4 regions of the Nocardia nepalensis genome follow, and region 3 is predicted to be linked to each of the others. Evidence: riboswitches for the same ligand, from Rfam matches in the RefSeq annotation. Region 3 holds a riboswitch; each other region holds the start of a gene.
The links. A riboswitch is a leader RNA that binds a small molecule or an ion and turns the genes downstream of it on or off. The one in region 3 is predicted to bind S-adenosylmethionine.

Region 1 (5,116 bases), on a different contig from region 3:
TCGGATGAGGCCCCGGGGTCTGATACCGCCGGGGGCCGATGCTGAGAAGATGGACGCGAATGGAGGTGGCACGACAGTGACGAAATCCCGCACCGCGCCCGATCGGCCGCGACGGCGATACGCCCCACGCCTGCCTCCCGAGCAACGCCGCGCCCAACTGCTCGACGCCGCCTTCGCGGTGCTGAGCCGAATGGAACTGCACGAACTGAGCATGGAGGCGGTCGCGCAGCAGGCGGGCGTCGGAAAACCGGTGCTGTACACCGTTTTCAAGACTCGTGCGGAACTCGTCGCGGCACTGCTGGAACGCGAGCGGGAACGCGGTATCGAACAGGTGGCCGCCACCCTGCCGACCGATCTGCTCGGCGCCGATCCGGTGGTCGCGGCCTCGGCGACGGTCGAAGCGTTTGTCGGTGTCGCACTGGAGAATCCGACGCGCTGGCGGCTGATCCTCGCCACACCCGGCAGCGCCCCCGACGAATACCGTGCGGCACTTGCCGATTCCCGCACCGGCGTCTTCGATCAGGCCGAATCCCTGGTCCGCATGGGCATAGCGGTGGATTCACGCTGGGCGGGAATGGATTCCGGACTGCTCACCAACTCGCTGCTGAGCGTCGCCGAAATGCTCGGCAGGCTCGCGGTCAGCGCACCCGACGAATATCCCCGCGAGCGGCTGGAGAGCTTCGTCCACTCCATCGTCCAATTGCTGATCGGCGCACCCGACCCTGGCGCACTGCGAGCCGGCAAGCCGAGCGCGGGCAGCTTCGGCTGAACTGACGCGGCCTAGCGCTGCGGATCCCGGTGGCGGTAGGCCCAACCCAGCCACAACTTTCGCCTGATCGACTGGATCCGTGTCCCCGTGCCAATGGTGAACTTTCAGCTGGTTCGGCTGAGGCGGGCCAAGCGCATGGTTTCGATCAGCAGCTTCGAGACTGCTGCTGCTTCGGTGAGAAAGCCGTCGTGTCCGTCGCGCGAGACCACGATTTCCAGACCCTCGCAGCCGGGCAGGCCGTCGGCGAGTTCCTGCTGAGTTCGCAACGGGTACAGGCGATCCGAATCGACACCGCCGACCACACAGGGCACCGGGGTGGCGGCCAGCGCAGCGGTGACTCCGCCGCGCCCGCGGCCGATGTCGTGGCGGTTCATCGCCTCGGTGAGCAGCACATAGGTGGCGGGATCGAAACGGCTACAGAGCTTTTCGGCCTGGTGGTCCAGGTAGCTCTGCACCGCGTAGCGGCCGCCGTTCCATGGATCCTCATCGCCCTGCGCGTTGTTCTCGAAGCGGTGGTCGAGTTCGCCCTCGGTCCGGTAGGTCAGGTGCGCGATGCGGCGGGCGATGCCCATACCGGTCGTGGGGGCGCGGTCGGTGTCGTGGTAATCGCCGCCCTGCCAATCCGGATCGGCCTTGATGGCGGCGATTTGGGTTGTCTGCGTGCCGATCTGGTCGGCCGTGGCGCGTGCGCCGACGGCCAGCACCAGCGCGGATCCGACTCGGTCCGGCGCGCCGACCATCCACTCCAGCACTCGCATGCCGCCCATCGAACCGCCGACGACGGCGGCCAGGCGCTCGATGCCGAGCAGATCGAACAGCGCCGCTTCGGCGGTGACCTGATCCCGGATGGAGATCTCGGGAAACCGTGCGCCCCAAGGCTTTCCGTCCGGCGCCAGCGTCGACGGCCCGGTGCTGCCCTTGCAGCCGCCGAGCACGTTCGTGGCGATGACGCACCATTCGTCGGTATCCACCGGAGCACCGGGACCGACCATGCCGTCCCACCAGCCGGGCAGCGGGTGGATATCGTCGGGCACCCCGACGACGTGCGAGTCGCCGGTCAGCGCGTGCTCGACGAGCACCACATTGTCCAGCGCGGGGGAGAGCTCACCCCAGCGCTGCACGGCCAGATGCACGTCCGGAATGACCGCGCCGTTCTCCAGCTGTACGTCTCCGATGGCGATGATGCCGAGCCGCCCGTCCGGCGGTGGCAGGGCCACCGCCGGACGGGCGGTACTCGGTTCGGCACTCACAGTCACGGCGCCGCCGCCGCGAAACCGGCTCGCAGATCGGCCAGAATGTCATCGATCCCCTCGATGCCCACCGCGAGCCGGACCAGCCCCGGAGTGACGCCGGAGGCGAGCTGCTCCTCGGGCGTCAACTGCGAGTGCGTCGTCGACGCCGGGTGAATCACAAGAGAACGCACATCCCCGATGTTAGCGACATGGCTGTGCAGGGCTAACGCGTCCACGAACTTCTTGCCCGCATCAACACCGCCGCGCAGTTCGAACGCGACGATCGCGCCCGCGCCCTTCGGCGCCAGCTCGGCGGCGCGTTCGTGCCACGGCGAGGACGGCAGCCCCGCGTAGGACACCGATTCCACCGCCGGGTGCGTGCTCAGGAACTCGGCCACCGCCTGCGCGTTGGCGACGTGGCGCTCGAGCCGCAGGCTCAGCGTCTCGATGCCCTGACTGATCAGGAACGCGTTGAACGGCGACACCGCCGCACCCAGGTCGCGCAGCAGTTGCACCCGCGCCTTGAGTGCATAGGCCGGAGCGCCGAGATCGGCGAAGACCGCGCCGTGGTAGCTCGGGTCCGGGGTGGTGAAGCCGGGGAACCGGGATTCGCCCTGCGCGTCGCGCACGGTCCAGTCGAAGGTGCCGCCGTCGACGATCACCCCGGCGATCGCCGAACCGTGCCCGCCCAGGTACTTGGTCGCCGAATGCACAACGATGTCGGCGCCATGGGCCAGCGGCTGGATCAGATACGGGGTCGCGACCGTGTTGTCCACGATCAGCGGCAGGCCCGCCTCGTGTGCGATCGCGGAAATGCCGCGGATATCGAAGATCGCGCTGCTCGGGTTGGCGATGGTCTCGCCGTAGAAGGCCTTGGTATTCGGCCGGATCGCCGCGCGCCACTGCTCGAGGTCGTCGGGATCCTCGACGAAGGACACCTCGATGCCGAGCTTGGGCAGCGAGTAGTGGAAGAGGTTGTAGGTGCCGCCGTAGAGGTGCGGGCTGGAGACGATGTGATCGCCAGCGGCGGCGAGATTGAGTATCGCGTAGGTCTCCGCGGCCTGGCCGGAGGCCAGCAACAGCGCGGCCACACCGCCCTCCAGGGCGGCGATGCGCTGTTCGACCACGTCCTGGGTCGGGTTGGTGATCCGGGTGTAGATATTGCCCGGCTCGGCCAGCCCGAACAGCGCGGCCGCGTGATCGGTGTCACGGAAGGCGTAGGAGGTGGTCTGGTAGATCGGGAGTGCACGTGCGCCGGTGATCTCGTCGGGCGTCTGCCCGGCGTGGATCTGCTTGGTCTCGAAGGACCACTGCGCCGGATCGGCCGCGGACGCGATGGGGTCACTCATGTCTTGCTCCAAAAGGGTTGTTCGCCAGCAGGTTTATGGGATTGCGGGTGACGGACAACAACACATGGGGGGAACCTCCTGAGGTGCGCGCTTGCTCTCGGCTTTCGAGAGCCCGGTCATCACCCGGAGCACCCCACCGCTGCTGGAGGGTTGCCGTCCAGCAAGCCGGGGCTTCGCGCTGGCACTCATGACCTGACCGACATGGTAACCGGCGGGCGGTCGACGGCTGAAATCCGTTAGCCGTTTTCCGCCGCAACGGTGTCGATGCGCCCGGTGCACACGCGCATGAACTCGTCGAATGATGTGGTGAACGCATTGCGGGCGTCGGCAGCGGCGGCCGAGGTGTCCGCGTCGTCGAAGATCGAGTTCGTACATTCCATGCTGAGGTGACCGATCAGCTGCCACGCGCCGACGACCAGTCGCACCGGCAGCGCGTCGGGCTGGGTGCCGAGTCGTTCGGCGATCGCGTCGGCGATGGCGGCGTTCTTGTCGTCGGCGAGTTCCATGCTCTGCGCGCTGACCGTCGGACTGCTGCGCAGGATCCGCTGCATCTGCTGAAAGCGCCGGAATGAGATCGGTCCGTCGACGCTGACCGCGGCCCTGTCGACGACCTGCAGGAACGCCTCACGCAGCGATTGCAGTTCATTGCCGGTGACCGGAAGTCCGCGCAGGCATTCGGCGATGGCGAGGCCGAAATCCTTGACCGGCCCGAGGACGATGTCCTCTTTGCTGTCGAAGTACCGGTTGATGGTGCGCGGTGATACGTCCGCGCCGTTCGCGATCTGCTCGACCGTCGTCGCGTCGAATCCCTGTGCGTCGCACAGGTCCAGCGCCACCTCGATGATGCGCAGCCGAGTCTGCTGCTTCTTGCGTTCGCGCAGCCCGACGCTCGCGGGCGCGCTGGGCCCTGCATTCACCGCGCTGGGCCCTGGATTCACTGAGGCGCGTGCGGCGTCGTCGGCTGCTGCGCCCGCGCCGATCGGCGTCGATGACTCGAGCATGCCCTCATGCTATCGCAATTGGGACCGATCGTGTCTTTAACGGTCAAATGTCGCAATCAGACATTTTTCTCTTGACGACAAATGTCCGCCGATGACAGGATGACTGCACGACTTCGGATGGCGAGGAGAGCAAGATGACCGACACTGCGATAGCGGTTGACGTTCCGGAAAGACAGCGCAGTTCGGCGCGCTGGTGGGCCCTGGGTGTGATCGCTTTGGCCCAGCTCATGGTGGTTCTCGATGCGACGATCGTGACCATCTCACTGCCGTTCGCACAACGTGATCTCGACATCAGCGATGGCAATCGGCAATGGATGCTCACCGCCTACACGCTGATTTTCGGCGGCCTGCTGCTGCTCGGCGGACGGCTCGCGGACTACCTCGGACGGCGCCGGGTGTTCATCGTCGGTCTGGTCGGATTCGCCGGTGCATCCGCGGTGGCCGGTCTCGGGCAGAACGGCGCGGAGCTGTTCGCCGGTCGGGCCTTGCAGGGTGCGTTCGCGGCTTTGCTTGCGCCCGCGGCACTTTCGCTACTTTCGGTGACCTTTACCGAGGCAAAGGAGCGCGCGACCGCGTTCGGTGTCTTCGCGGGTATCTCCGCCGGTGGCGCCGCACTCGGCCTGATCGCGGGCGGTGCGCTCACCGAGTACGCCTCCTGGCGCTGGTGCCTGCTGGTGAACACGCCGATCGCCCTGATCGCCCTGCTCGGTGCGCTGGCGTTTGTGGTGAAGGACATACCGGTCCCGCGCACCGGCGGCTATGACG
Region 2 (5,116 bases), on a different contig from region 3:
TTCGGCGAGCAGTGGTGTGGTCAGCGGATCATCCTGGGCGACCGCGTGCACGCGCAGCTCCGGCCGCGCCGATGTCCGCCGCGTGATCGGTGAAAGTCGTGCTGTCATAAGCCGATCACGACTTCTTCGGTAGGCCGGGCGGGTTGATCCGGGAACTCGGCACGGTCTCGGTCTTCAATCCCCAGCGATCGATGACCTGCTGATAGGTGCCGGTCTGGATGGCGTTGTTGATCGCCTTGTTGATCGGGCCGATCAGACCGTTGTCCTTCTTGGTGAGCACACCGATCTCGCCCTGCAGCGTTTCACCCGCACCGGAGAAGGTCGCGACGATCTTGGTCTGGTTCGCGGTCGTGCTGTGATAGATCGCGGACGGATTCGGGCCGATGTAGCCGTCGAGGCGCTGCGAGGCCAGCGCCAGATAGTAGTCGGTGATCTGCTGGAAGTAGGCGATATCGATGGCGGGCAGGCCCTCGGCGATGTTCTGCTCGTTCCACTTCACCAGCAGCTGCTCCTGATTGGTGCCGCTGCCGACGCCGATCCGCTTGCCCGCCAGGCTCTTGCGATCCTTGTAGTCGAGCGTGCTCTGCTTGGGGATCTCCAGCGCGACGGTGTCGTTGCGGTAGGTGGCGAAGTCGTACTTCTCCTTGCGCTCCTCGGTCACGGTGACGTTGGAGATGAACACATCGGCCTCGCCGGAGTCGACCCGCACGAAGTTCTGCGACCAATCGGCCACCTGTGCAACGAGTTTCAGTCCGAGGATATCGGCGATGAGCGAGGCGAAATCGACCTCGGAACCGACGATGGTCTTATCGTCGGTGGCGTAGAACCGCAGCGGCGGTGCGGCGCTGCCCGATCCGGTCACCACCAGCGTGCCACGGTCCCGAATGGCCTGCGGCAGTTCGGCGGCGATGGCATCGACCTTGGGCGCGTGGATCCGGCCGGACTGGGCCGGGGAGAGGTCGAAGGTGATCGAACCGGCGGGCTGGGCGGAGTTTTCCGCATCGGGGTCGGTGCCGCAGCCGGTGGCCAGCAGGGCGACCGTGGCGGCCAGGCCGACCAGGGCGGAGATCTTCATGGAATACCTGTTCATCGGGGAGCGCGCACCGCGCTCAGCGGACTCGGGATAGAAATGCGCGGGTGCGCGGATGCTCGGGGTTGTCGAGCACGGCGACGGGCGGGCCCTGTTCGACGATCACGCCGCCGTCGAGGAATACGACGGTGTCGGCCACCTCACGGGCGAAACCGATTTCGTGGGTGACGATCACCAGCGCGGTGCCGCCGTCGGCGAGATCGCGGATCACGTCGAGGACCTCGCCGACGAGTTCCGGATCCAGTGCGGAGGTCGGTTCGTCGAACAGGATCACCGGCGGTCGCAGCGCCAACGCCCTGGCAATGGCCACGCGCTGCTGTTGTCCGCCGGACAGCCGCCGCGGATAGGCGTCGGCCAGTTCGCCGATCCCGACGCGGTCCAGCAGTTCCTTTGCCTCGCGCTCGATTTCCTGGCGCGGGCGACCCTGCGCGGAAATCGGCGCGAGCGTGACATTGTCGAGCACCGTCAGATGCGGGAAGAGATTGAACTGCTGGAAGACGAAGCCGATGTGCGAGCGCTGCTTGCGCACCTCGCGATCGGACAGCGCGTGCAACTTGTTGCGGCGCAGCCGGTATCCGATCAGCTCGCCGTCGATGTGCACGGTGCCCGCGTCCAGCGACTCCAGGTGGTTGACCACGCGTAGCAGGGTCGACTTGCCGGAGCCGGACGGGCCGATCACGGTGACCACCTCGCCGGCACGCACAATCAGATCGATGTGTCGCAGTACCTCGGTGGCGCCGTAGGACTTTCGCACGCCGCGGACCGCTACGGCCGGGGCCTTGTCGGTGCCGACCGCGTCGGCTGCCGGCGCGCTCATCGGGTCGCTCCGCGCGGTGCGGCGGAACCGCTTTCGGCGATTTCGCGCAGCTTGCTCCACACCTTCTGCAATGGCGTCGGCGGGGGTGTGCGGTGCGCGCCCTTGGCGTAGTGGCGTTCGATGTAGTACTGCGCCACCGAGAGAATCGTGGTCAGCACGATGTACCAGACCGTGGCGACCATGAGCAGTGGGACCACCCGGCCATTGCGCCCGTAGATCACCTGAACCTGGTAGAAGAGTTCGGCGATCGCCATCACCGAGACGATCGAGGTGCCCTTGAACAGGCTGATCACCTCATTGGTCGCATTCGGCAGGATCGAGCGCATGGCCTGCGGGACGATGACGGTGCGGAACTGGCGCAGGCGCGGAATGCCGAGCGCCGCGGCGGCTTCCAGCTGTCCGGGATCGACCGAGATGAATCCCGCCCGGATGATCTCGGCCGAATACGCGGCCTGATGCAGTGCCAGGCCGATGACCGCCGCGGTGAACCCGCTGATCACGCCGTTCACCTCGAAGGTGAGAAAGCCGGGGCCGAACGGGATCCCGAGTGAGAGCGTGTTGTAGAGGTAGGCGATGTTGAACCAGAACAACAGCTGCACGATCAGCGGAATCGACCGGAACGCCCAGATGTAGACCCACGAGATCACCCGCAGCACCGGATTATTCGACAACCGGGCGATCGCCAGCGCGGTGCCGATCAGGAATCCGAGTGCCGTACCCCACAGCGTCAGCTCCAGCGTGACCTTCAGCGCCGACAACACCGACTTCGCGGTGAAGTACTTGGCGAAGGTCGACCAATCCCAGCCCGGATTGGTGACCAGCCCGTGGATGAACTGCGCGAGCAGGACGAGTGCGATGACGCTGACCACCCAGCGCCACGGGTGCCAGGTCCTTGCGACGGTGGGGGCGTCGGCGGTGGTTACGGCAGCGCCGAGTGCACCTGATGCCGTGGCATCGGGTGTGTGGGCACCCGGTATCGGGGCATCCGATGCCACAGCATCGGATGCGACGGACGCGCTCATGATTTCGGTTCCTCCATCGTTCCCGGCGGAAGCACCCGCACCCGGTGGCCGGGGGGTTGCTGCGACGTCGACGAGCCAGGTCTCTCGGTCGCTCTGGATGGTGTGTCCGACGCCGAGCACGGGTCGGTCAATGGGTCTAGCCGAAATATCATGCGAAGCAGGCGAAGTCCGGCACAAGGGTACGAATCAGCGTGAGCGCAGACCTTGTCCGAATGGCCATGAGCAGCGATTATTGGCCCGGTCGTGCGGTTGCTCGTGGTGCATGGGGCGCAGTCCTTTCCGCGCCTTTCGTCTGGTTCGCCCGCGCGGCGGGTCGGTGCGGCAGTCCGATCGGGCGCGCGACGCGGCCGAGTTGGCAGTCGAAATGAGCCCAGTTGCGAAGGTTTGCCGGAGTACTCTCGGACCTCGATCGTGCCCGACGATGAGGAGGTCTGTATGACCGTGCTGCGCCGTCTGACCACGCTTACCGCCATCGCGACCGGTGCGGCCGCGGTGACACTCGCCGCCCCCGGCATCGCCGCCGCGGCTCCCGCGCCGATGCCCGTACCCGCGGTGACCACGCCGGGCGAGCCGGCCGGCCAAGCCGGTACCGCCGCGCCCGGCGATTTACTCAGCGCCTACCGAGCCGCCGTCGAAGCGCTGCGCGCCTTCGGCATCGACCCGTTCCTGTATCCGGCGGCCGCGGCCTTCTGCTCCAACGACACCACCCTCGGCCTGACCCCCGCCGTCGCCGGCGCGGTTCCCGGCCCGTGGCCGAAGACGACTGTGGCCATCCCCGGACTCGACCTGTCCGCGGTCAAGTCGGGCCAGACGATGTTCACCTTCGTGCCCTACGGCGTGGGGCCGGAGCGCACGAACGTCTCCGGCATGAATGTCGCCTGGGTGAACCTGGCAAACGGCCGCAGCGGTATTACCGCGATGGGCCCGCTCTCCGACGTGGTCCGATCGATCGTCCCCGCCGAAATCCCCGCCGAGGTAAGACCACTCGCCGAACGCGCCATCCAGGACTTCTTCAGCGCATTTCCCGCCGGCGGCGTCCGCGCCGTCCCGGTCGACACCGGCTCCGGCACCGTCCTCGCCGCAGTCTTCGGATCCATCGACAACGGCGGCAAGCCCTGCTACTTCCTCCCGACCGTGGGCATCACCACGGTCCGCTGACCCCGGCGAACTCCAACGTCGCCAACCAGACCCACCAAGCGGGGTCGCGAACCTGCCGCGGATTCGATCAAGATCAGGTGGAACTGGTGGCGGGGTTCTCTCGGGCGATGCCGCCATAGATTCCACCTGATCTTGGTCGCCAATTGAGGGCGGCGGGGAGAGGGGCGGGTCAGTGGGTGGGGGTGAGGGGGCGGGCTTTCCAGGTCAGGGTGTTTGTGCGGTGGGCTTGGTGGGAGTGGGTCCATAGGCGGAGGTAGGCGGCGATGGAGAGTGGGTGTGCTAGGGCGGCAAGGGTATCGGTGCGGGTGAGGGGGCCGTTTTCCAGGGAGCGGGTGAGTAGGCGGCTGGTGACTGCGGCGGTGTAGCCGATGAGACCGGTGGCGCGCGTCCGGCCGCGACCGGCGATGGCGGCGAGGGGTGGTACCCAGTAGGCCAGTGCGGCGATAGCTCCCACGGCCGCGCCGCCGACTGTCGTGCCGCCGTATGCCGACCAGAGCCAGCGGGTATAGCCTGCTTCGAGTTCGGTTGCGTCGCGGTACATTCGGGTGCGCGCCGAGCGGCCCGCAGAGACCAGTTCGGTGCGGCGACCGGAACGGCGCAGGGCGCGAGCGATATCCAGATCCTCGGTGGGGCTGGCGGCGACCGAGGTGTGGCCGCCGATGGCGCGGTAGGCGGCGGCATCGAAGACGAGGAATTGGCCGCAGGCGACCGCTGTCGAGGGTCTGCGGCTGCGGTTGGCGATCGCGATCGGCAGGGTCGCCGCCCACGACCAGCACAGCAGCGGCTGCACCAGCGCCTCGGCGAGCGATTCGGCCACCTGATACGGCCACGGCGACAGCAACGCGGCCCCGCTCCGGCGCAGCTCGGCGACCGCGGCGGCGACCGCGCTCGGCGCCAGCCGCACGTCGGCGTCGAGAAAGATCAGCACCGACGCGTCGGCCAACTCGGCCAGCCGGGCGCAGGCCGCGGCCTTCCCGGTCCACCCCGGCGCGGGTTCGGCCTCGGATCGGATCACCGTGAATCGGGCAT
Region 3 (5,116 bases):
TCCGTGCCGAACATGAGTGCCTCGGGATTGACCGCGTGGATGCGGCGCAGCGTATCGGATACGTTCATCTGCACCCGCCCGAAACCGGTCGCCTTCACGCGCGCGCCGCGATCGACCAGATCCAGCAGGTAGGGCAGGCCCTCCTCGGACATGCCGAGGTGGTCGACGGAGAGCACGGGCAGCTTCGAGATCACCGGTTGCAGTGAGGTGAGCATGTTGCCGTCGATATAGACCTCGACATGCCAGCCGACGAGCTCATGCGCACGCAGCGCCTGCAGCGTCATGGCGGTGATATCCGCGGCCGCGCGCTTGACGTTGAACCGCAGCGCGCGCACGCCGATCCGGTCGAGTTCGATGATCTCCTCATCGGTGGCGTCCGGATCCAACGCGGTGACGCCCACCCACCCCTCGCCGAGCTCCGCCAGCGCCGCTTTCAGATAGCTCTGATCGGTGCCTTGGAAGGATCCGCTGACCACGGCGCCGCCGCCGAGGTCGAAGCGCGACATACGCTTTCGGTAATCGGCGATGGTGAACGGGTCGGGCAGGTAGCCCTCGTTCTCGGCCAGCGGGAACCGCGGGTCGAAGATGTGGAGATGGGCATCGAACACTTGTACAGAATGCCTCAGTGCAGAAATTTCCGCTGCCGCAGACCCGACAGATTTCGCGCCGCCGCGGCGGTGTCGGTTTGTCGAGTGCCACAGGGGTGGTGGTCACCCCTGCGGCGTTCGGGCTAGACCTTGTGCGGTTCGCTGGCGCGCAGCATGTCCTCGCGCTCGACGACCTTGACGCGCTCGCGGCCCTCCGGCTCGCCGAGTGCGCGCTCGTGCGCGTCGAGGCGGTACCAGCCCTGCCAGGTGGTGAACGGGATGCCCTTGCCCTCGAGGAATTCGGTGACGGCGTCCAGCTCCGGCTTCTCGGCCGGGGTGAAGTTCACGCTGTCGTCGAGCAGGCAGGCCACGGTCTCGTTGGCATCGCCCTTGGTGTGGCCGATGAGGCCGACCGGGCCGCGCTTGATCCAGCCGGTGACGTAGGTGGCGGGCATGTAGCGGTCCGCACCGTCGGCGTCCTCGTCGGCGATGACGCGTCCGGCCTCGTTCGGGACGACGCCGGCCTGATCGTCGAACGGCAGGTTGGTGAGGTTCTGCGACAGGTAGCCCACGGCGCGGTAGATGGCCTGCACGTCCCAGTCCTTGAAGACGCCGGTGCCCTTGACGTTGCCGGTGCCGTCGAGCTGGGTGCGCTCGGTGCGCAGGCCGACGACCCTGCCGTCCTCGCCGAGGATTTCGGCGGGGGATTCGAAGAAGTGCAGGAACAGCTTGTGCGGGCGGTTGCCGACATCGCGGATGGCCCACTGCTCCAGGGTGTTCGCGATCATGTCGACCTGCTTGGAATGCCGGCGCGCGGCCTCCGAGCCCTCGTCGTAGTCGATGTCCTCCGGATCGACGATGACCTCGATGGTCGGGGAGTGGTCGAGTTCGCGTAGCTCGAGCGGCGTGAACTTCGCCTGCGCCGGGCCGCGGCGGCCGAAGACGTGCACCTCGATCGCCTTATTGGCCTTCAGGCCGTTGTAGACGTTCGGCGGTATCTCGGTCGGCAGCAGTTCGTCGCCGGTCTTGGCGAGCACGCGCGCGACGTCGAGTGCCACATTGCCGACACCGAGCACGGCGACCTTCTCGGCCTCCAGCGGCCAGGTGCGCGGCACGTCCGGGTGGCCGTCGTACCAGGACACGAAGTCCGCGGCGCCGTAGCTGCCGTCCAGGCCGATGCCGGGGATGTCCAGCGCGCGGTCGGCGTTGGCGCCGGTGGAGAAGATCACCGCGTCATAGAACGTGCGCAGGTCGTCGAGGGTGATGTCGGTGCCGTAGTCGATATTGCCGAGCAGGCGGACCTGCGGCTTGTCGAGCACCTTGTGCAGGGCGGTGATGATGCCCTTGATGCGCGGATGATCCGGCGCGACGCCATAGCGGATCAGCCCGAACGGCGCTGGCATGCGCTCGTAGAGGTCGATGCTCACCTCGGCATCGGACTTCATCAACGCGTCGGCGGCGTAGATTCCGGCCGGTCCTGCGCCCACGATCGCGATGCGAAGCGGGCGAGTCGCTGCACTTTGTTCGGTCATCTTTTACGCGCACCTTATGGTCGAAACAATTAACGGCATCAGTCTTAGCTTAGGCTAACTTGACGCATCCTCTTGGTTGCACCTGACGATGCGGACAGGCGGCTCGCGGCTGCACAGTCGCTACGACGGTGAGCTGCCATATGGCTATGACAGCAGGCCGCAGTCTCGCGATTCTATCGGTGGCGCATGGCGCACCCTGCGGGCGGTGCGTGAACCGGACGCTTGCCATTCGGCTCACTTACCGGAGTACCCGCTCTCCCCGCGACTATCAAATCGTCGCGGCACCGATGCTGGGCTCGGCCGCGCCCGAGTCCGGGGGCGACTGCCGGATACCGCCGTCCACCAGGGATGATCGAGCCATGACAGAGCAGCAGAGCGCCGACGAAGAACCCGTAATCGAGGTCGACCAGACCGATCGCCGCTCCATCGCGCCGTTCATCGCGGCAGCCGTGTTTGCGGCCGTCGTCCTGGTCGCCATCGTGCTGGGCGCGGTGCTCTCGCCCGCTGAGAAAAATGTCACAGAATCGGACAAGATCTCGGCCGCGGTGCAGCGCTACGCGGAGGCCCGCGGCACCACCGACAGCACGCCGCCGCCCGCAGTTGCCTGCCAGGGATTCGACGAGAGCAAGTCGCCGCTGGCCGCCCAGTTCGGCGGCGCCGCGGCCGGAAAGTCGATCAAGGTCACCAAGATTGAGAACGCCATGGTCGACGGCGATAAGGCGAAGGCGAATGTGACCATCGCGGTCGACGGCCGGGAGACGCCGGCGACGTGGAATTTGGTTCGCTCCGGCGACCGCTGGATCGTCTGCAACTGACTTACCGGCGTGGCGCGAACCGGCGTTTGACATGGCGGCCCCTGCCCAGGCAATCTCGGACGCAGGTCATGAGAACCAGCGTCAAGCCCCGGCTGGCTGGTCGGCAACCCTCCTCCGCGGTGGGGTGCTCCGGGTGACGACCTGGCCGCGCACCGGAACCCAGGTGCGGCAAGCGTGGATTCACAGGAGGATCGCATGACATATGCCGGTGACATCACCCCACAGCAGGCGTGGGAGTTGTTGCGGGACAATCCGGAAGCCGTCTTGGTCGACGTGCGCACCGAAGCCGAATGGCGCTTCGTCGGCGTGCCCGATACCAGTTCGATCGACCGGCCGACGGTGCTGATCGAATGGGTCGACAGTAACGGCGCCCGCAATGGTGAGTTCGTCGCGCAGCTGACCAAGGCGCTGGAGGGTCGCGATCCGGCGGCGCCCGTCGTCTTCCTGTGTCGCTCCGGGCAACGTTCCGTCGGTGCGGCGGTCGCCGCGACCGGTGTCGGGATCGAGCCGTCGTACAACGTGCTGGAGGGCTTCGAGGGCCCGATCGACGAGTCCGGTCATCGCGGCGGCACCGGCTGGCGCGCGCTCGGTCTGCCGTGGCGGCAGTCATGAGTTCGTGCTGTGTAGTCGGGAGCCGGTCATGATCACCGGTGGTGCGTTCGACAAGCCGCTGCCCGAGGGGGTCGGCCCCGCGACGCTCGGCGTGCGGGGTGGGCTGCGTCGCTCCGGATTCGAGGAGACCGCCGAGGCGCTGTATCTGTCCTCCGGATTCGTCTACGAGAGCGCCGAGGCGGCCGAGGCCGCGTTCACCGGCGATATCGAACATTTCGTCTACTCCCGCTACGGCAACCCGACGGTGGCCATGTTCGAGGAGCGGCTGCGTCTGATGGACGGCGCCGAAGCATGTTTCGCGACCGCGAGCGGCATGTCGGCGGTTTTCACCGCGCTCGGCGCGCTTCTGGGCGCGGGCGATCGACTTGTGGCCGCGCGCAGCCTGTTCGGCTCGTGCTTCGTGGTGTGCAATGAGATCCTGCCGCGCTGGGGCGTGGAGACGGTCTTCGTCGACGGCGATGATCTCGACCAGTGGGAGCAGGCGCTGTCGGTGCCGACCAAGGCGGTGTTCTTCGAGACGCCGGCCAACCCGATGCAGACGCTCGTCGACGTGCGCCGGGTGAGCGAACTCGCGCATGCCGCGGGCGCGAAGGTGGTGCTGGACAACGTCTTTGCCACGCCGCTGCTGCAGCGCGGTTTCGAGCTCGGCGCGGATGTGCTGGTGTATTCCGGCACCAAACACATCGACGGTCAGGGCCGGGTGCTCGGCGGTGCGATTCTGGGCCCGCACGATTACATCGACGGTCCGGTGAAAAACCTTATGCGCCACACCGGTCCGGCGCTGAGCCCGTTCAACGCGTGGACCCTGCTCAAGGGTTTGGAGACCATGCCGCTGCGCGTGCGTCATTCGACGGAATCCGCGCTGCGTATCGCACGTTTCCTCGAGGGCAACAAGTCCGTCTCGTGGGTGCGCTATCCGTACCTGGAGTCGCATCCGCAGCACGAGCTGGCGACCAGCCAGATGAGCGGCGGCGGCACGGTGGTCACCTTCGAGCTGAACGCGCCCGCGAACGAGGCCAAGAAGCGCGCCTTCGAGGTGCTGAACCGGTTGCGCATCGTCGATATCTCCAACAACCTCGGTGATTCCAAGACCCTGATCACCCACCCCGCCACCACGACCCATCGCGCCATGGGGCCCGAAGGGCGCGCGACCATCGGGCTGTCCGACGGTGTCGTGCGCATCTCGGTGGGGCTCGAGGATGTCGAGGATCTGCTGGGCGATCTGGAGCGCGCCCTGAGTTAGTAGGTCCGCTGTGGCCGTGGATATCGAACATTGCGCTCGAGTTCCTCGGTATGGCCAGCCCGATCAGTCGAATCCAGCCGCTGAACTGGGTGCTTCAGGAAGCGATGTGACGCGACCGGTCGGCGCTGGCGCCCGCAGTGCCGTTCGATGCGCGGCGGCCGGATTTGTCATCGATTGGGCCATGGGCGAGGCGTTGGGGGGAGTTTCGTAGCGTTGGGCTGATCGGGGTTGTGCTGAGTCTTCGGGCCGTGTGGTGGGGACGTTATTACGCTTGGGGTATGCGAATTTCGGTTGCGGCGGATGAGCGGGTGGGGGTGGCCGAGGAGC
Region 4 (5,116 bases), 140 kb from region 3:
CAAACACCACGGTGACCAACTGTCCACGGTACCTGCGGTATCGGCTGACTGTCGTCGACCGAACCGGGTGGTCGGTTGGCGCGGTGGGCTCAGAGATCTTCGCCGAGCGCCTTCAGGGCGAGGCGGTGCAGGGTGCGCCGCTCCTCGTCATCGAGCCGGTACAGCACCCGCTCGGCGGCCTGTTCGATGAGTTCATCGGTCTTGCGGCGCTCGGCCCGTCCGGCCTGCGTGATGGAAAGCCGGTACTTGCGCCGGTCCACCGAATCGCGGGTGCGGATCACGAACCCGGCCGCCTCCAGGCCGTCGATCAGCCGGACCACCTCGCTGCGATCGATGCCGAGCGCGGTGGAGACCTGCTGCTGGGACAGGTCGTCGAACTCCTCCAGGCAGACCAGCACCCAATGTTCGCGCAGTGACGTGCCCATTTCGGCGTGCACGGCCTTGTGCAGCTTGCCGAGCGCGTAGGTCGGGAAGCGCAGCAGGCCGCGGGGATGGATGTAGTCGGCGGGCATTGGGCAATTGTATCTATTGTTGAGCAACAAGATTGTTGATAACCTCCGCAATCTAGGTTGTCTACGAATAGCGGAGGATCCATGTCGGATACTCGAACGGCCGTCGCCGCTGCCGCACCCGCACTCGAACCGATCCCCGCTCGGGTCTGGCGGGTCGCCGGTGTGGTGGTTTTCGGCGCCGTGATGAGCATGTTGGATACGTCACTGGTCAATATCGGGCTGAACACCATCGCCACGGATCTCGGTGCGGCACTGGATAGTGCGCAGTGGATCGCGAGCGGATATCTGCTGGCACTCGCCGTGACGCTGCCGCTGTGCGGTTGGCTCGGACGCCGGTTCGGGATGGACCGGGTCTGGTTGAGTGCGCTCGCCGGGTTCACCGTGACCTCGGGGTTGTGTGCGCTGGCGCCGAATATCGGCTGGCTCATCGGATTGCGGATCGCGCAGGGGCTGGCCGCGGGTTTGCTGGTGCCCGCGGGGCAGACGCTGATCGGTCAGGTCGCCGGTCCGCATCGGCTGGGCCGGGTGATGAGCGTGGTGGGGATCGCGGTGGTCGCCGCACCCGCGATCGGGCCGACCATCGGCGGCGTCATGCTCGCGAACCTGGACTGGGAGTGGCTGTTCCTGATCAATATCCCGTTCGGGCTGGTGGCATTCGTGCTGGCACGGCGGGTGCTGCCGCGTTCGGCGACGAGCGATACCGGAGGCCGATTCGATGCCACCGGATTCGCGTCGATCGCGATAGGTCTGTCGGCACTGGTCTACGGGCTGGGTGAATTCGGCAGTCGCGGTAGCGTTTCCGCGCCGACGGTGTGGATGTCGGTGGTGGTCGGCGTGCTGGCACTCGGTCTGTTCGTGGCCCGGTCGGTGCGCGGGCGCGGTGCGAGTCTGCTCGATGTTGGACTGTTCCGGCATCCGGTGTTCGCGACGGCGAATGTGGCGAACTTCTTCGCCGGTGCCTCGATGTTCGGGGCAATGCTGGTGCTGCCCTTGTACTTTCAGGTCCTGCACGGCGACGGACTGGTAGCGACGGGGTTGCTGCTGATGTCGTTCGGGCTCGGCGGCATCATCGCGATGCCGATCGGCGGACGGTTGACCGATCGGTACGGCGGCGGTGTGGTCGCGGTGGTGGGCAGTGCGGTCACCGTCGCCGTCTCGGTGCCGTTCGCGCTCGGTGATGCCTCGATGAATCCTGTTGTGATACAGGCGCTCTTGCTGATTCGCGGCATGGCGACCGGGCTGACCGGGATGCCGATCGTGGCCGCGGCCTATGCGTCGGTGCGGCCCGAGCAAATTCCGGATGCGGCGTCGTTCGTCAATATCCTGCAGCGGGTCGGTGGATCGATCGGGGCGGCGTTGCTGGCGGTGGTGTTGTATCGCGCGGCCGATGCCGGATTGCCGGTGGATGCCGGGTTCCGGCAGGCGTTCTGGTGGCTAACCGCCGCTGCCGTTGTCTCGCTGATCGCATCGGTGCTGCTGTGGCGCAAGGAGAATCGGCCGACGTAACGGATTACGCGGCCGAGGCTGCGGTGCCGATGCCGAGTGCGGCGAGGATAGCCGCGCTGATCTGCTCGAGCCGATCGCGGACCCGGGGGCGGCGCAGCATGGCGACCGCCCGGGCGGCCAGCAGAGCGAGCAGGATCATCTCCACGGCGGCGACGGTGCATTCGATTGCGCCGAGCGCGAGGGTGTTCACGAAGGTGACATCGGTGAGGAATTGCGGCAGCACCGCCAGGTAGAACAGCCCGACCTTCGGGTTGAACATGCACGACACCAGGCCCGCGGCGAACGCCGAGCGAATCGATATCGCCTCGCCCGGGCTCGGCTGCCCGGACGCCTGAGCGGTGCCGGCCGGGCGCTGTTTGCGGTGCGCGAGCAGCGCCCGAATTCCCAAGTACACCAAGTAGATTCCGCCGATGACCTTGAGCGTCCGGTAGGCCGTCGCGGACTGTTCCAGCAGCGCGGCGACCCCGGCCGCGACCACCACCGCCCAGACGATGCCACCTAGCGCCGAGCCGACCGCCGCGGCGATGCCGGGGCGTGCGTCCACGATCGAGAAGCGCAGCACCAGAAACGAATCCGGGCCGGGCGTGATCGACAGCAGAATGCACAGGCCGATAAAGCTGAGCAGCAGGGAAAGCGTCACCTCTCGATGAGACCGCATATCACCCAGTGCTGCAAGGTTATTTATTCGAGTGCATGTGTATGCGACCGGTCGTGGGCCGGAAACGGCGGTTGACAGAGCGGTGCGGCATCTGTCAGTCTCGGTTCAGGTCATGAGCACCAGCGTCAAGCCCCGGCTAGCTGGTCGGCAACCCTCCTCCGCGGTGGGGTGCTCCGGGTGACGACCGGGCCGCAGCCCGACCGGGTGCGGCAAGCGCGGACTCGGACAATCACCTGATGACGAGTCCCATAGCCGATGGGATTTTGTGATGACTGCTGTTCTCGAACCGACCTGTGCCCCCCTCGCCCGGGTCTCCGGCGGCGACCTCCAGGTGCCGCTGGTCCAGGGCGGGACGACCACCTACGCGAACTTCGACTATGCCGCGAGCGCACCGGCATTGGCCGAGGTCACCGACCGGGTGCAGCAGCTGTTGCCGTTCTATGCGAGCGTGCACCGCGGTGCGGGTTACGCCTCGCGCATCTCCACCGAGTGCTACGAGGCGGCCCGCGGTTCGGTCACGCGCTTCCTCGATACCGCCGACGACCAGGTCGTGGTGTTCACCCGCAACACCACCGATTCGCTGAACCTGCTCGCCGCCTGCGTCCCCGGTGACACCGTGGTGCTGGATACCGAGCATCACGCGAATTTCCTGCCCTGGACCAGGCGCGGCCGCCGCGTGGTCGAGGCCGCCGCGACCGTTGAGGAGACCATCCGTCAGCTCATCGCCGAACTGTGCAGTAAGCCCGCCGCGCTGCTCGCGGTCACCGGCGCCTCCAATGTGACCGGTGAGGTGCTGCCGCTCGAGCGCCTGGCCACCATCGCGCACCAGTGCGGCGCCCGCATTCTGGTCGATGCCGCGCAACTGGCGCCGCATCGTCGAATCAGCCTGCGCGACACCGGCGTCGACTACCTCGCATTCTCGGGCCACAAGCTCTACGCACCGTTCGGCGCGGGAGTGCTTGTCGGACGCCGGGATTGGCTCGATGCCGCCGAACCGTATCTGGCGGGCGGCGGTGCGGTCCGTGAGGTCAGCACCACCCGCGCGGAATGGGCGCCCGCGCCACATCGTCATGAGGCCGGGTCGCCGAACGTCCTGGGTGCGGCCGCGCTCGCCGCCGCATGCAACGCGCTGTGTGCGATCGATCCCGAAACCCTTGCCGCCCACGAACATCTGCTCGCCGATCGCCTGCGCGCTGGCCTGTCCGACATTCCTGGCGTCAATCTGCTGCGCATCTGGGACGACAGCCCGGACACCGTCGGCATCGTTGCCTTCACCCTGGACGGTTTCGTCCCCGGCCACGTCGCGGCCTACCTCTCCGCCGAACACGGCATCGGCGTCCGCGACGGCCGTTTCTGCGCCCATCCGCTGCTCGAGCGCCTCGGCCTCGACGGCGCTCTGCGTGCCAGCATCGGCCTCGGCACCAGTTCCGCCGATGTGGACCGGCTCGTCGAGGCCATCGCTACCCTCGTCGCCAAGGGTGCGAGCTGGAATTACGCCTGCACCGAAGGCCTCTGGAACCCGTCCCCCGAGACCCGCCCTTTCATCAGCCCCAACTCCGCCGACGGCGCCGCGCCCTGCTCGATCGGCTGATCGCATTCGACCGCTCGGTCACAGCCGCCGCGCGGCATCGGGCTGACGGCCCACCGCTGCGGGAACATCGCGTAATGGGTCGCATAGCCCAGTGGAGGCCGGGACCGTAGCTGCCGTTCCGCTTCCGCCGGAGCGCAGCCTTGCAGGCCATGCCCGATCTCGGACGCCGCTGACCGATAGCCATGGCTCGAGTGCGGTAGTCCGATGCTGAAAGGCTTTGGTGGGCCAGGAGTTCAGTCTTCGAGTGAGGTCGGGCGGTAGTAGCGGCCGCGGTAGTAGAGCAGCGGCGCGGCGCTTGGTTGCTCGTCGGTATTGTCGTGGACCCGGGTGACCAGGCCGACGACGAAGGTGTGATCACCGATGGGGATCCGCTGTTGGATCGTGGCGCGGATCCAGATGGGGGTGCCGTGCAGGACGGGCTCGCCGGTGTCCAAGGTGGTCCACAGGGAGCGATCGGTGAAGCGTTGGTCGGCGGTGCGGGCGAAGCGCTTGGCCAGATCGTGCTGGTGTTCGCCGAGGAAATGGACCACCACGGAATCGGCCGCCCGCAGTGCCGTCAGGCTCGACGACGTGTGGGCGATATTGAAGGAGACCAGGGGCGGCTCCAGGGACAGTGATGCGAAGGAGGTCGCGGTGAAGCCGACCGGACCGTTCGCGGAGCCCAGCGTGACAACGGTGACGCCCGCCGGATAGTGCCGCATGGAGGAGCGATACAGCTCGGCGGTGATACCACTCAGATCATCGGGAATCTGGATGTCCGTGTCGGCGGGGGGTTGAGCCTCGGTCACAGCTCCGCCTCGCTAGCGTTCGGCTCGGCTGCGACCGTTGGTGCTGTACTGATGCTTCCCT

Region 1: another riboswitch for S-adenosylmethionine. It lies ahead of ACHQ4I_RS38495 (bifunctional o-acetylhomoserine/o-acetylserine sulfhydrylase); the one in region 3 lies ahead of ACHQ4I_RS36065 (rhodanese-like domain-containing protein).
Region 2: another riboswitch for S-adenosylmethionine. It lies ahead of ACHQ4I_RS00165 (amino acid ABC transporter permease); the one in region 3 lies ahead of ACHQ4I_RS36065 (rhodanese-like domain-containing protein).
Region 4: another riboswitch for S-adenosylmethionine. It lies ahead of ACHQ4I_RS36760 (aminotransferase class V-fold PLP-dependent enzyme); the one in region 3 lies ahead of ACHQ4I_RS36065 (rhodanese-like domain-containing protein).

The regions. Positions count from the first base shown of each region.
Region 1 covers NZ_JBKBET010000040.1:235,233-240,348, reverse strand. Annotated here, with positions in the region: gene ACHQ4I_RS38505 (TetR/AcrR family transcriptional regulator) at 50-769, shown strand; gene metX (homoserine O-acetyltransferase MetX) at 874-2,025, opposite strand; gene ACHQ4I_RS38495 (bifunctional o-acetylhomoserine/o-acetylserine sulfhydrylase) at 2,022-3,350, opposite strand; SAM riboswitch class IV at 3,433-3,543, opposite strand; gene ACHQ4I_RS38490 (TetR family transcriptional regulator) at 3,587-4,351, opposite strand; gene ACHQ4I_RS38485 (MFS transporter) at 4,486-5,116, shown strand, end outside.
Region 2 covers NZ_JBKBET010000001.1:34,855-39,970, reverse strand. Annotated here, with positions in the region: gene ACHQ4I_RS00180 (GNAT family N-acetyltransferase) at 1-108, opposite strand, end outside; gene ACHQ4I_RS00175 (ABC transporter substrate-binding protein) at 116-1,090, opposite strand; gene ACHQ4I_RS00170 (amino acid ABC transporter ATP-binding protein) at 1,110-1,907, opposite strand; gene ACHQ4I_RS00165 (amino acid ABC transporter permease) at 1,904-2,929, opposite strand; SAM riboswitch class I at 2,940-3,033, opposite strand; gene ACHQ4I_RS00160 (hypothetical protein) at 3,365-4,087, shown strand; gene ACHQ4I_RS00155 (glycosyltransferase family 2 protein) at 4,257-5,116, opposite strand, start outside.
Region 3 covers NZ_JBKBET010000038.1:327,251-332,366, reverse strand. Annotated here, with positions in the region: gene ACHQ4I_RS36080 (amidohydrolase family protein) at 1-608, opposite strand, end outside; gene ACHQ4I_RS36075 (FAD-dependent oxidoreductase) at 731-2,119, opposite strand; gene ACHQ4I_RS36070 (Rv0361 family membrane protein) at 2,479-2,934, shown strand; SAM riboswitch class IV at 2,999-3,115, shown strand; gene ACHQ4I_RS36065 (rhodanese-like domain-containing protein) at 3,130-3,546, shown strand; gene ACHQ4I_RS36060 (O-succinylhomoserine sulfhydrylase) at 3,575-4,789, shown strand; gene ACHQ4I_RS36055 (RpiB/LacA/LacB family sugar-phosphate isomerase) at 5,068-5,116, shown strand, end outside.
Region 4 covers NZ_JBKBET010000038.1:464,690-469,805, reverse strand. Annotated here, with positions in the region: gene ACHQ4I_RS36775 (MarR family winged helix-turn-helix transcriptional regulator) at 90-512, opposite strand; gene ACHQ4I_RS36770 (MDR family MFS transporter) at 594-2,018, shown strand; gene ACHQ4I_RS36765 (LysE family translocator) at 2,023-2,658, opposite strand; SAM riboswitch class IV at 2,785-2,898, shown strand; gene ACHQ4I_RS36760 (aminotransferase class V-fold PLP-dependent enzyme) at 2,945-4,267, shown strand; gene ACHQ4I_RS36755 (flavin reductase family protein) at 4,501-5,055, opposite strand.